3 regions of the Alsobacter sp. P4_H11 genome follow, and region 3 is predicted to be linked to each of the others. Evidence: predicted binding sites of a transcription regulator. Region 3 holds the regulator's gene; each other region holds the start of a gene.

Region 1 (4,643 bases), on a different contig from region 3:
CCCGGGAAGGATTCGACGTCGTCAGGGTGACGACGCCGGACGCCATTCCGCAGGCCCGGGCCCAACTCCTGGCCGCGCTGGCGGACGGCCACCATGGCGACATGGACTGGCTGGCCGACGAGCCCGCGAAGCGCGCAGATCCGCGGACGTTGTGGCCGGACACCCGCAGCGTCGTGATGCTGGCGGCCAGCTATGCGCCCGCCGAGGATCCACTCGCCACGCTGGCGCGCCGCGACCGGGCCGCCATCTCGGTCTACGCCCGGGCTCGCGACTACCACGAGGTCCTGAAGGGCCGGCTGAAGCAGATCGCGAGCCGGCTCAAATCCGCGTCCGGCGCCGACGTGAAGGTGTTCGTCGACACCGCGCCCGTGATGGAAAAGCCGCTGGCCGCCGCGGCCGGCGTCGGCTGGCAGGGCAAGCACAGCGTGCTGGTGTCGCGCCAGCACGGGTCCTGGCTGTTTCTGGGCGCGATCTACACGGCCGCCGACCTGCCGGCGGATGCGCCCGAGCCCGACCATTGCGGCTCCTGCACGCGCTGCCTCGACATCTGCCCGACGGACGCGTTTCCGGCCCCCTATCGGCTGGATGCGCGGCGCTGCATCTCCTACCTGACGATCGAGCACCGGGGGCCGATCCCCCGCGACCTGCGCGCCGGGATCGGCAACCGCGTGTTCGGCTGCGACGACTGCCTGGCGGTGTGCCCCTGGAACAAGTTCGCGGCGGCGGGGCGCGACGCCAAGCTGCAGGCGCGGGCCGATCTGGACGCGCTGCCGCTCGCCGAACTGGCGCGACTGGACGACGCGGCGTTCCGGGTGAAATTCGCCGGAACGCCTGTCAAACGCACCGGCCGGGAGCGTTTCGTGCGCAATGTGCTGGTCGCGATCGGCAATTCGGGCGATCCTGCGCTGGCGCCCGACGCCGAAGCGCTGCTCGCGGACGCCTCGCCGCTGGTGCGCGGAGCCGCTATATGGGCGTTGGGACGGCTCGCGCCGGAGAGGTTGGCGCGAGCGCGGGCGGCTTTCGCGCCGCACGAAACCGATGCCGACGTTCTGGCCGAATGGAGCAGCCCCCCGTGAATCTCCTCGTCTTCGGCTACGGCTACACCAGCCGCGCTTTCGTGAGCGCGCAGCGAGACGCATTCTCGGACGTCGCCGCCACGGTTCGCTCGCCCGAAAAGGCCGCCGCGCTGGCGCAGGAGGGCGTGCGCGGGCTGGTGTTCAACGCCACTGGCTGGGATGCGGCGCTTCCGGCCGCGCTCGACGCCGCGGACGCGCTGCTGGTGTCCATTCCGCCCGACAACGAGGGCGACCCGGTGCTGCGCGTCTTCGCGGACCGCATCGGCGCGGCCTCGAACCTGCGCTGGATCGGCTACCTTTCCACCGTCGGGGTCTATGGCGACCATGGCGGCGCCTGGGTGAGCGAAGCCACGCCGCCGCGGCCGATCAGCGAACGCTCCGCCCGCCGGGTTCACGCCGAGGAGGGCTGGCTGGCGCTGGGCCGGCAGACCCGCAAGCCCGTTCACATCTTCCGCCTGTCGGGGATCTACGGTCCCGGCCAGAACGCGCTCGTGAACCTGCAGAACGGCACGGCGCGCCGCCTGGTGAAGCCCGGGCAGGTGTTCAACCGCATCCATGTCGACGACATCGCGGGCGTGCTGGCCGCCTCGCTGCGCAAGCCCGACGGCGGGATCTACAACGTCACGGACGACGAGCCCGCGCCGCCGCAGGACGTCGTGACCTACGCGGCCGGGCTCATGGGCGTCGAACCGCCGCCCGAGTTCGCCTTCGAAACCGCCGAGCTTTCCCCCATGGCGCGCAGCTTCTACGGGGAAAACAAGCGCGTCTCCAACCGCCGGGTGCGCGACGAGCTCGGCTATGCGTTCCGGTACCCGACCTATCGCGAAGCCCTGCAGGCGCTGGCCGAGGCGGGCGAAGGCCGGGATGGGGGCGGGGCTGGCGGGTCGGAGTAGGGCCCAGGCCCGGCTACCAGCAGCAATCAGCCAGCCTCCCCGACACCCCTCATCCTGAGGAGCAGGCCCGCTTAGGCCTGCGGCTCGAAGAGCGAGGGGCAATAGGAGGCGCAATCATCGTGCGATCTGGAGTCCCTCGTCCTTCGAGACGCATCGCCGAGGGGCGATGCTCCTCAGGATGAGGGTCGTATGGGGAGGCTGACGGCTACAAATGTCGGTGCATGCAGCGTTTCAGGCCGCGTGGCGCTCCGCGTCGGCGCCGAAGTGGCCGATGTAGCGGGGGCTGATGGCCGTCACGGGCAGCACCACCAGCACGTCCGTGGTGCCAAACTGGCTGTCCACCACCGCGCCGTCACCGAATGTGGCGCCGACGCGCAGGTAGCCCTTGATCAGCGGCGGGAGGCTGTGGAGCGCCGCCTTGGGGTTGATCGCCGCCTTGTCGATCACGTCCATGGGCACGTGGCGGCCTGGCAGCGCCCGGGCGCGCCATTCGGCCGGGGCCATGGCGTGGTGATGCAGGAAGCTGAGCGGCAGGGCTAGGCGGGCCGGATCGGTCCCCTCCAGGCTGGCGCAGCCGAACATCACGTCCATGCGGTGGCGGCGCACATAGGTCCACACGCCGTGCCAGAGCAGCTCCACGGTGCGCTTGTCGCGATAGGGCGCGAGCACGCAGGAGCGGCCGAGCTCCAGGAAACGCTGGCCCGGATGGCTGCGCAGGATGGGGCCGATGTCGAACTCGCCCGCCGAATAGAAGCCGCCATGCCGTTCGGCGACTTCCTGGCGCAACAGCCGGTAGGTGCCGACCACCTTGGGCTTGCGCTTGCGCTTGTGCGGCTTGCCGAAGAACTCGGCCGGGGCTTCGTGGTCGATCACCAGCAGGTGGTCGCAGATGAGGTCGTAGGCGTCTATGTCCCGCCGCTTCAGCCGCGACAGCATGTCGGGGACGGCCGCCATCTCCTCGTAGAAGACGCGGTAGCGCAGCTTCTGGGCGCGCTTCACGTCCTTTTTGGTCTGGGCGAGGCGCACCTCAAGCGAGCCGATGCGGCCGAGCGTTCCGGCGAGCCCTTCGGGCGCGGGATCGGGGCGGAGCTTGGCGCGGGTCAGGAAGCCGGCGGATTGGCGGTGAAAGTTCACGATGACCCGGGACGTGAGCGAGGCGGCGGTGTGCGAGGCTGGTTCGGCGGCTTGCATCGGTTGCCACATTGGCGAAGACCCCCAACGCCGGAGGCGACGCCAGCGCCGGCTCGCAAGGGTGACGCGTCGCCCTGACGCACCCTCTTCATCATAGTCGGCTGACGCGTTTGTGACAAATCCGACGGTTGCGTGAACGCCGCGCTCAAGCCGGCTCGATCATCCCGTCCGGGCGAGCTTTTCCAGGCCGATCGCGCGCGTCAACGCGGCCGGATCCAGCGGCTTCGCCACCGTGGCGTCCATGCCGGAGGCCAACGCGAGGCCGCGATCCTCCTCGAACGCATTGGCGGTCAGCGCGACGATGCGCACGCGCGCCGATCCGTGGCGGCCTTCCAACTCGCGGATCTGGCGGGCGGCTTCGTGCCCGTCGAGCTCCGGCATGCGGACGTCCATGAGCACGAGGTCGTAGCGCTCGCCGGCCTGCAGCGACGCCTCGTAGCGGGCGACGGCCTCGCGGCCGTTTTTAGCCCAGTCCACGCTAGCGCCCATGCGTTGCATCAGCTTGGTGGCCAGCAGCGCGTTGATGTCGTTGTCCTCGGCCAGCAGCACGCGCATGCCCTGTGCGGCCGGGCCGGCGGGCTTTGGAGCGTCAGCCTGCGCGCCGCCGATGTCGACGACCACGGGAGCCGGCGCGGCCTCGCCCTCCGGCTCCAGCCGCGACGCCAGCGCGCGGGCCCGCACGGGCTTCACCAGATAGCCGTCATAGCCGGCCGCGGAGGGCGGGCCGAAGGAGCGGCGCTCGAAAGGCGACAGCAGCACGAGGCGGCGCACCACGCCGCAGCGCTTGGCCAGCGCCGCCACCATGCGGGCGTCGTCCTCGCCCACCGCGCCGTCGATCACCAGGAGGTCCGGCGTGAAGCCGCCCTCGTTGAGGCGCACCACGGCGCTCTGCGTGGTGGTCACGCCATGGGCGCGGACGCCGAGCTCCTGCAGGCGGCGCAGCATGAACGGGCCCTCGAAGGGCGATCGCGACACAACCAGGGCGGTCATGCCCGCAAAGGACGGCGCGGGAGGCGCGCTTCCGGCGTCCGGCCCGGCGTCGGCCGCCTCGAATGCGAGCGAGAACGAGAACACCGAGCCGCGGCCGGGCTCGCTCGTCACCGTCAGCTCGCCGCCCATGCCGGCCACCAGGCGGCGCGAGATCGTCAGGCCGAGCCCGGTGCCGCCGTGGCGGCTGGATGCCGAACCGTCGACCTGCTCGAACTCCTCGAAAATGCGCGCCAGCCGGTCCGCCGGGATGCCGACGCCCGTGTCCGACACGCTGAACGCGATGCGGCCGGAGGCGTCCCGCTCCACCAGCACGCCGACGCCGCCCTCGTCGGTGAACTTCACGGCGTTGCCGGCCAGATTGGTGAGCACCTGGCGCAGGCGCGCGGCGTCGCCCACCACCATCCGGCGAGCGTTCGCGGCCACGAAGCCGGCGATCTCGATGCCCTTGCCCTGTGCGCGCGGCGCGAGCAGCTCCACCGCGCCCTCCACCAGG
Region 2 (4,643 bases), on a different contig from region 3:
AAAATAACTTGCTGGACCAGCGGCTTCGTTGACTCAGCATGAGTGATCTTATTAGCAAGGATTGGCGTGCAGACGAGCAAGACAGTCGTGATTAGCCAAGATATCAGACGCTTGCTCCATGTATCATGGAATAGGTAAGCGCCGGCAAACGCGAGAGTCGCGGCAGCCGGAGCCGCGTTGTATCGCATTGCCGCTCCGAAGATCAGAACACCCTGCAAACACAGCAGCGCGATAAGTGTCCATGCACGCCAACGTGCGGATACGTCTGCAGCAACCAACATTAAAAAGGCGGCATAGACTCCCCAGCACACGGCCAGAAGCGTGTCTTTCCAGATGACACCGCTAAAATTGAGCAGCAAGGGACAGAGACCGCCTGCAAAGACGCCCAGAGAACGCCAACGTCCCGCCATGCGCCAAGCGTAAAGACTGGCGAGACCAAAGCTCAACCAGTACGCGATCTGGATGAAGGCTAAAAGACTTTGGGGACCCGCAGCGATGAGATTTAGCGCCTGCCACAGCAGTGACATGAGCGGCGGATGGCGATCCGTGAACTGCCCGGAAAGAGCCTGTTCGTATTGCCGGATCGAATCATATGTCATCAGCCCCGGATAGAAGGTTGCAAACGAGAATATTGTCAGACAGGAATAGATTGTGATTAGCACAGCGTAAAACGATTTTGTTACTGCCTTGCTTCTGATCTCGCAGCTGTACATCGGATCACCACGAAATTCAGGTGCATATCGACGGGTAAGACCCCGACACGATGGCACGCCGCCCTGCATTCATAAAGTGGTACAACATTGCGCACCCGTAGCGATACAGGTCCGACTCGTGCTCGTCGTGGGCGTCTACAAGCGCGAAGCGGTCGATCGGCGTCGCTTAAACACGAACCCCTCTAGGGGCGGTTTCGTGAGACCGCAGGGCGTTCAAGTCCTCGGTGCCGCTCTCCCGCTGTCTGACGACCACGCCATCGAGCACTCACGAACTGTCAGTCAGCAGCCGCAGAGTTGCAGCAATCACCGGCAGCCCGTCTGTCCACGCGACGGCTTGCCGGCTCCAGATCCGGACCTCGCCTCCGTATTTGCGGTAGATAATTCGATAGCCGCCATGCTTGATCTCGTGGGTCCAGTGCGGAGTCTGTTATGTTCAGTTGCCCCTCCTACGTTCGGCCGATAGCGTAAACTGAAAAACGAGGGAAAACTGAACGTATAATTAGGATAACGATCAGAGTTACTATGAATGCTAACACTGCATTAACGTAACTTGGCATTCCTGCGGACGACCTAAGAACGCCCAATACCAACGGGTGATAGAGATATACACCGAACATTGCGCTCGATACATATGAGATATCGTCGTTTTTCCACCATAGTCCGCCGACTAATCCTAGACCTAGTGCAGCCAAGCCAGACGCGTAACTCACCCCAACACCTTCGAATTCGAATGCATCGCTCCAAATCAGTGAAAATAATCCGATCACCAAGCAAATTCGTTCGAACCAGCCGTGGAAAGCCAACCCAATAAGATTTCCGATAGCTGCCATGGGAAGAACATGAACATACTGCGCCCAAGGAGGACCTAATACTATACTTCGTGCGCGCCACAAATCAATTGTGCTAAATAGCACGACACAAATTGTGAGTGATAATACAGCGAGAACTTCTAAACTTAGAATTTTTTTTGCATACCCAATAATCATGGCATACATTAACGCGAAAACGGGATACCATAGATGTTTAGATGGTCCAACAAGTATGGCAGATACGAAATTTGCCGCATCTACATCTGGCTGTTTCCCGCGAAGGTGAAGAACAACACTGTATACGGCTGCCGCTATCAACCAAGGCATGATCAAGCGACGGATCAAAACGTTAGGGTCAATGCTCCTCTTCAGATTTGGGCCGCAAGATAAGGTTCCCGTCAGCATGACGAATGCGATCAGGCCACCGTATGCAATATCCCACCTAGGAGCTCCCGCGTGGTACCAAACTATTGCGGCAGCCGACGCAACTCTAAGTGTTTCAAGTGAAGGGTTGCGCACCAGGGTTTCGCCACTTTCGGATTGATTGTGGCGTCTTTGCTGCATCACAAGGGCACGGCTTTCTAGTCCCCAATTTGTCTCCGAACAGCAGTTAGGTGAGTGAGGACTCGGGTTCAAAGGGTATAGCTTTGCTTACCCTACCTATTGAACTACTCCTTAGGCGATCGCGGCTGGCTGCAGGTAGAACGCCGCGGTCGTCTGCTGACGGGCGCCTTACAGGCCTGCCGAAGTAGCCTTTGTAATCACCTTCATCCTTACCTTAGTCAGCTGGTCGCCCGTATCCGGGTCGACGTAGATGCGCTTCACCTTGTTGCCGGTCTGCCGGTTCAGGGTGTTGAACGCGACGCGGGAGGAGGAGCTAGAGGCCGGATAGAGCGCCACAGCGCAAGACGCCAGGGAGGAGAGCTTGAGATAGCCCTTCCGATCCYCCCGAGGAGCCATTCTGGCCCTCCCAAACTCGATACGCCGCAACTGGCGGACTCAACCTTGGCCTGGACGCTTCGTTCCGTTGAAGCTGATCGGCGAACGACGCATGCTCGCCCCACGGTTGCGTTGACGTCTTTGGGGATTGCATTGGGGATCAGAGCCTTTCATCCCAAATTTTGTGCGTCATTTCAGAGCTAATTGGCGGAGTACATCTCCGCCCTCGAACATCTCGGGATCGGATGGAAGCAAAAAGCAGCGCAATCTCGTTGCGTGAAAGCAGCGGGAGCGCGCCAAGGCAGCCGCCTCCCTCGGTCTTGAGCTGTCACAAAGCTGATACATACGCCGTATTTGGTCCCCTCGACTAGGAGACCTCACCCCATGCTCGCGCGCACCGCCTTAGCTCTCATGCTGCTCATCACTCCGGCGGTTGCCGGCGACGCGCCTTATGTGACGGCCAACGACATTGATCTTCGGGTGTTTCTTCCTCGTCCTGTTGCAAACGACAGCGAAGCTGCAAAGGCGCAACTGGCCGAGGTTCTCGCAGTTCAGAAAGCGGCTTCTCCCGAGCGCGTTGCGCTGGCGAGCGCAGATGGCGAGGAAACCGTCTTCGACATGTACACCCGCACCTTCGGTCCGGCATTCAAGGCTGACGCGCTGCCCAAGGTTGCCCACATGTTCGCGCGGATAGGCGAAAGCGAAGATGCGTCTATCGATCCGGCCAAGCCATTCTTCGGGCGGATCCGGCCCTATCTGGCTGATCCCGCGATCAAGCCTCTCGCCAAAGCAAGCAAGAGCGGATCGTACCCGTCCGGCCACACAACCCGCGTAACAGCTGTTGCAGCCATCCTCACGATGATGCTCCCGGAGAAGCAGGACGAGATCTGGCGTAGGGCAGAAGAGTACGCCGAGAGCCGCGTTGTAGCCGGCCTGCACTACAGAGCGGACCTTGCAGCCGGTTTCCGGGCAGGGTCCGCACTTAGCGCCGCGATCATGTCTAGCTCGGAGTTCAAGGCCGACTATCCGGAAGCCCGCGCCGAGATACGGGGCGCGCTTGGCCTCAGCCGATGAGCAGCGAGCGGTGGCTGTCGCTTGCGTCACAAAGACGACACGTCCAGGGCGCGATATAGGCTGCCTGCGCAGGCGGACCCCTAACCTACACTTAAGCCCCACCGATGGGGCTCATCTTTTAGCGGGCCGCACGCGCCAACGCAGGTGCATCAAGAACGAACCGGTTCCGTCGCACCACGAGCATCGACCGCGGCCTGCGACTTGGCCCCTTCCGCCAAGGTGGAAGGGGCCCATCTCACTCCTCGCGCGGTGAGGACCCCTAAACTGCTGAGCTGCGGAGCACCGGTAAATCGTGCGAGCCCCGGCGCAGGAAGTAAGATCCAACTGCAGCGTCCATGAAGACGCTACGGTCTAGATCAGGGCGGCTGATCAGGACGAGGGCTGTTACCTCGGTCATATCTTCCGGGCTGAGGTAGCCGTACTCATGAACGAATCCGGTCGCGATAATCGTTACGCGATCTTGATCTTCAAGATTGTCCATGAGGCCCACCGGCCCAACGCCCGTGCTGGCCAGAGGTCAGCGCCTGAGTCAGGGCGGTCATCTGATCACGGATCTCAGCCAAGAGCTTGAGGTCGGCGGGGATCTCTGGCGACTTCGGCACGTCGACCTTGGCGTCTTCCTGACGCTTCAGCTTGTTCATGGCTCGGACGATGCTGAACAGCACGGCGGCCACAATGGCGAAGTTAACCGCTACGGTCAGGAACTGCCCGTATCCCAGCACCGCGCCCTGCTTCTTGGCTTCGGCATACGCCAGCCCGGGCTGCACCTTCGCGGAAAGGGGCAGGTAGTAGCTGGAGAAGTCGAGCCCGCCAGTGATCGCCCCTATGATCGGCATGATGATGTCGGCGACCAGCGAGGTGACGATCGCGCCGAAGGCGGCGCCGATAACGACCGCAACCGCCAGATCCACGACGTTGCCGCGAAGCGCAAACTTCTTGAAATCGTCGAGCATCGAACTGCTCCTTAGTTCAGCGCAACCGAGCGCGACGGCGCTTCACGGCACGGCTTTATGACGCCGTCAAACGAGCGGTAGGTCTGGGTGGCGGCGCTGTATGACTTGTAGCCGGTGCACCCAGCAGCCCCCGCCACGGCGCCCAGCTTGCGAGC
Region 3 (4,643 bases):
CGGTGAAGGAAGTGCGCGGCGAGGGCGTGATCGGCAAGCAGCCGACGCTCGCGCCCGGCGAGACATTCAAATACACGAGTGGCTGCCCGCTGGAGACGCCCGAGGGCATCATGTCGGGATCCTACGGCATGAAGACGGAGGATGGAGCGAGCTTCGACGTGAGCATTCCGGCGTTCTCGCTCGATAGTCCCAATCGCCGCCGGGTGATGCACTGATGGCCGCCGCAAGAAAATCCGCGATGACGCCGCTCGCCCTGCTGGAGCGCCTCGTTTCGTTCGACACCGAAAGCTCACGCTCCAACCTGGAGCTGATCGCCTTCGTGGAGCGCTACCTCGCCGACCTCGGCGTGGCGTCGGTGCGCGTTCCCAACGAGACCGGCGACAAGACCGCCCTGTTCGCCACGATCGGCGCTACGGACCGCGGCGGGATCGTGCTGTCGGGCCACACCGACGTGGTGCCGGTCGCCGGCCAGACCTGGACCAGCGATCCCTTCACGTTGCGGGTCGCGGACGGCAAGGCCTACGGGCGCGGCGCGGTGGACATGAAGGCCTTCGCGGCCATCGCGTTGTCGCTCGTGCCCGAGATGCAGGCGGCGGCGCTGAAGACGCCCATCCACATCATGCTCAGCTACGACGAGGAGCTCACCTGCCTTGGCGTGGTGGACACCATCCGGCGCATGGGCGTGGACCTGCCGCGGCCCCAGGCCGTGATCGTGGGCGAGCCGACCGAGCTGCAGGTGGCCGACGCGCACAAGAGCGTGGTGACGTTCAACACCTATGTGCACGGCTACGAGGCGCATTCGGCCAAGCCCGAGCTTGGCTCCAACGCGATCTTCGCGGCCGGCTGGCTGCTGCAGGAGCTGGACCGGATCTCGGACGTGTACCGCGAGAAGGGCGACCCGACCGGGCGCTTCGACCCGCCCTATTCGTCGGTGCATGTCGGCACCGTGAACGGCGGAACGGCCCGCAACATCCTGCCGAAGATCTGCCACTTCCAGTGGGAGGTGCGCGGCGTGCCGGGGACCGACGAGGAAGAGGTCGCCCGCATGCTGGACGACTACGCGCAGCGCGTGGTGGTTCCGCGCCTGACGCGGTGGGGTTGGCCGGGCTCGGTGGAAACGCTGCTGGAGGTCGCGGTTCCGGGGCTCGCACCCGATCCGGGCTCCGCGGCCGAGACGCTGGCGCTGCGGCTCGCGGGCCGCAACCAGACCATGACGGTGCCGTACGGCACCGAGGCCGGGCACTTCCAGCGCAACGGGCTGCCCACCGTGGTGTGCGGGCCGGGCTCCATCAACCAGGCGCACCAGCCGGACGAGTACATCACGCTAGACGAAATCGAGCGCGGCGTCGGCTTCATCCGGCGGCTGATCGCGAGCTGCGCGGCGCAGTAGAGCCTAGCGGCGCGCGAAGGTCTCGTCGAAGGAGTAGCCCGAGCCGCGCACGGTGCGGATCGGGTCCTTCTCGCGCGGGCGGTTGATGGCCTTGCGCAGGCGCCCGACGTGGACGTCGACGGTGCGCTCGTCGATCTCGCTGTCGAGGCCCCAGACGCCGTCGAGCAGCTGCGAGCGCGTGAAGACGCGGCCGGGCTTCTCCATCAGGAATTCCAGCATCCGGAACTCGGTGGGCCCAAGGCGCAGCTCGCGGCCGCTGCGGCGCACCCGGCGGGTTTCGCGGTCGAGCGCGATGTCGCCGGATTCCAGCATGCTGGCGACCCGCTCGGGGGAGGCCCGGCGCAGCAGGGCGCGGACGCGGGCGACCAGCTCGGGCACCGAGAACGGCTTTACGACGTAATCGTCCGCCCCGGTCGCGAGGCCGCGAACGCGCTCGCTCTCCTCGCCGCGCGCGGTGAGCATGATGATGGGCAGGCGCTGCGTCTCAGGGCGCTGGCGCAGCCGCCGGCACAGCTCGATGCCGGAAAGGCCCGGCAGCATCCAGTCAAGGAGGATCAGGTCGGGGGTTCGCTCGCGGATGCGGATGTCGGCCTCGTCGCCGCGCGCCACGGCGTCGACCTGATAACCCTCGGCCTCGAGATTGTAGCGCAACAACAGCGTCAGCGCCTCCTCGTCCTCGACGATCAGGATGAATGGGGCGGACGCCATCACGCGGTCTCCGGATGCTTCACAGCCTGCTGTGTATGACCGGTCCATGACATTCATATTACACTCCGCAACCCTTGCGGGCGGAGCCGTCTAGGGATTCGACTGCGGGATCGTGACGCGGAAGGTGGAGCCCTCGCCGCGGCGGCTTTCCACCGCGAGGCGGCCGCGGTGGCGGGTCGCAATGTGCTTCACCAGCGCGAGGCCGAGGCCGGTGCCGCTCTTGTCGCCCGTTTCGGCGCGGTAGAAGCGCTCGGTGAGGCGCGGCAGGTCGGCTGGCGCGATGCCGGGGCCATGGTCGCGCACCGACAAGCGCCCGTGCGGCCGGCCGCCATCCTGCACGCTGTCGATCGTGATCTCGACCAGCTTGCCGGCCTGGCCATACTTGATGGCGTTTTCGACGAGGTTGTCGGCGACGCGCAGCAGCTCGTCCCGGTCCCCCGGCACGATCACCGGGCCGGGCGCGTGAACGCGGATCTCGACGCCCTTGTCCTCGGCCAGCGGCCGCAGCGTGTCGACCACCTGGCGGGCCACGGCGGCGAGGTCCACGGGCGCGTCGGGGTGGCGGTGCTCGCTCATCTCGATGCGCGACAACGACAGGAGGTCGTCGATCAGGCGCGACATGCGCTGCGCCTGGGCGCGCATGATGGCGAGAAAGCGCTCGCGCGCCGTGGCGTCGTTCTTGGCCGGGCCCTCCAGCGTTTCGACGAAGCCGAGCAGGGAGGCGAGAGGGGTGCGCAGCTCGTGGCTGGCGTTGGCGACGAAATCGACGCGCATCTTTTCGAGCCGGCGCGCCTCCGTCAGGTCGCGAAACGCGATCAGGGCGGCGGGTTCGCCGGGCTCCCTGGCGTCTCCCGGCAGGGCCGAGGCCTGGAAGGAGAACACGCGTTGAACGGGGACGCGTTCGTCGTACTCGTCGGAAATCGGCCCCTCGCCCCGCACAGCGGCTTCGGCGGCGCTGATGAGGGCCGGGGCGCGCAGCGCGAAGGACAGCGGCTTGCCGGGGGCGACGAAGCGCCATGTCCGCCGGGCGGCGGCGTTGCAAAGCACCACCGTGAGCACGGGGTCGACCAAGATCACGGGGTCGGGGATCGCCTCCAGCACGGACGCCACGAACGCGTCGCGCGCGGGCGGCGACGGTGGGTCCTGCGCGACGTCGTCCATCCCTCGCCCCTCAGCCCGATCCGACCTCGACCTCGTCGTCGTCCTCATCCTCGCTCTCGTCGGCCCGGAAGGCTTTCACCCGGCGGACGATCTCCATGGCGCCGAGCAGCGCCAGTGCGAGAACGAAGGGTATGAGGTAATAGCAGATCCGAAACAGCAGCAGCGCGCCGATCATGCCGCCATAGGGCAGGCGCCAGAAGGCCAGCAGCATGGTGCTCTCGAACACCCCAAGCCCGCCCGGAGCGTGACTGACGATGCCGAGGATGCACGCAAAGGCGTAAATGGCAGCCAGCGTCTGGAACTCGACACCGTAGCCGGGCGGCAGCAGCACGTAGAGCACCGCGCTGGCGCAGCAGACTTCCGCCGCGCCGAGCACGATCTGGGCGAGCGAGACGCGGAAGCTCGGCAGCTCCAGCCGCCAGCGCTGCACCCGCACGGCCCGCCGCTTGGCCCCGACCCAGAACAGGTAGCCGGCGATCACGGCCAGCACGGCCGCGCCGATGAGGCGGTTCGCGTTCACGGCCAGATGGTTGATATCCGAAATGGCCGGCGCCTGCCAGATCAGTCCGAAGCCTACGACCGTACCCATGCCGAGCAGGAAGGTGAGGCCCGCGATGGTGGTCAGGCTCGCGACCTTGCCGGGCGACACGCCGAGCGGCGCGTAGATCCAGTAGCGCACCGTGGCGGCGGTCACGAGCGGGAAGCCGAGCGTGAACGAGATGGCATAGCTGGTGAAGGAGCCCAGCGCGGTGGTGCGGAACGGGATACGCAGCTTGAGCTGGCGCAGCGCCAGCGCGTCATAGGCGGTAAGCAGCGTGTAGCTCAGCGTGACGAAGGCGAGCGCGATAGCGAGGTTCTCGAGCTCGGTCCTCGCGAAGGCGGCGCGCACGTCGGCGAGCTTCACCTCCGAGAGGATGCGCCAGAGCACCACGGCGGAGATCACGAACAGCAGCACGCTCGCGCCGGCGCCGATCCACGCCCAACGTCCCCGCGGCGCGTTCGGGCCGCCAAGCCTGCCGCTCGGCGAGCCGGCGACGACCGGGCCGGGCTCGGGCAGCTCGTCGCCCGAGCGCTCCTGCATGCGTGTCATTCCTGGGTCCATGCTGGGCCGCGGCCCTCGCGGCGGCTCCTTATGGCCGCACCGGACCGGCCCCGCAAGCCCCGGCGCGGGCCGGAGGCGCCGCTCAGGCCAGGCCGGCGAGCGCCTGCAACTCCTCGCGCGGCAGGCCGACGGCGTCCGCCGCCTGCCCGATCTGCTCCCAGGTGGTCACGTCCACCGGCACGCCGTCGCGCTGGCGTTCGGCGCGGGTGCGGCGCTCGGGTTCGCCAGCGATCAGCACGGAGGGATCGCGCCCGGGCGGGGGCGTGCGGGCCCACTCGATGA

What was found. The regulator PhoB, encoded in region 3, activates phosphate uptake and scavenging genes when phosphate is short. The targets are predictions, from matches to a motif close to TGTCATNNANCTGTCAT.
Region 1: the regulator PhoB is predicted to act here: its motif matches at 3,262-3,278, upstream of olsB (l-ornithine N(alpha)-acyltransferase).
Region 2: the regulator PhoB is predicted to act here: its motif matches at 2,788-2,804, upstream of AC1DSZ_RS11505 (acid phosphatase).

Annotation. Positions count from the first base shown of each region.
Region 1 covers NZ_JBFUKI010000002.1:166,242-170,884, forward strand. Annotated here, with positions in the region: gene queG (tRNA epoxyqueuosine(34) reductase QueG) at 1-1,076, shown strand, start outside; gene AC1DSZ_RS04210 (SDR family oxidoreductase) at 1,073-1,969, shown strand; gene olsB (l-ornithine N(alpha)-acyltransferase) at 2,201-3,160, opposite strand; gene AC1DSZ_RS04220 (ATP-binding protein) at 3,320-4,643, opposite strand, start outside.
Region 2 covers NZ_JBFUKI010000006.1:2,560-7,202, reverse strand. Annotated here, with positions in the region: gene AC1DSZ_RS11520 (hypothetical protein) at 1-599, opposite strand, end outside; gene AC1DSZ_RS11515 (acyltransferase family protein) at 1,160-2,086, opposite strand; gene AC1DSZ_RS11510 (Ku protein) at 2,255-2,482, opposite strand; gene AC1DSZ_RS11505 (acid phosphatase) at 2,846-3,535, shown strand; gene AC1DSZ_RS11500 (hypothetical protein) at 3,795-4,016, opposite strand; gene mscL (large conductance mechanosensitive channel protein MscL) at 4,003-4,488, opposite strand; gene AC1DSZ_RS11490 (hypothetical protein) at 4,500-4,643, opposite strand, start outside.
Region 3 covers NZ_JBFUKI010000003.1:340,729-345,371, forward strand. Annotated here, with positions in the region: gene apaG (Co2+/Mg2+ efflux protein ApaG) at 1-215, shown strand, start outside; gene argE (acetylornithine deacetylase) at 239-1,390, shown strand; gene phoB (phosphate regulon transcriptional regulator PhoB) at 1,394-2,098, opposite strand; gene AC1DSZ_RS07345 (ATP-binding protein) at 2,189-3,259, opposite strand; gene AC1DSZ_RS07350 (lysylphosphatidylglycerol synthase domain-containing protein) at 3,270-4,349, opposite strand; gene AC1DSZ_RS07355 (malate/lactate/ureidoglycolate dehydrogenase) at 4,444-4,643, opposite strand, start outside.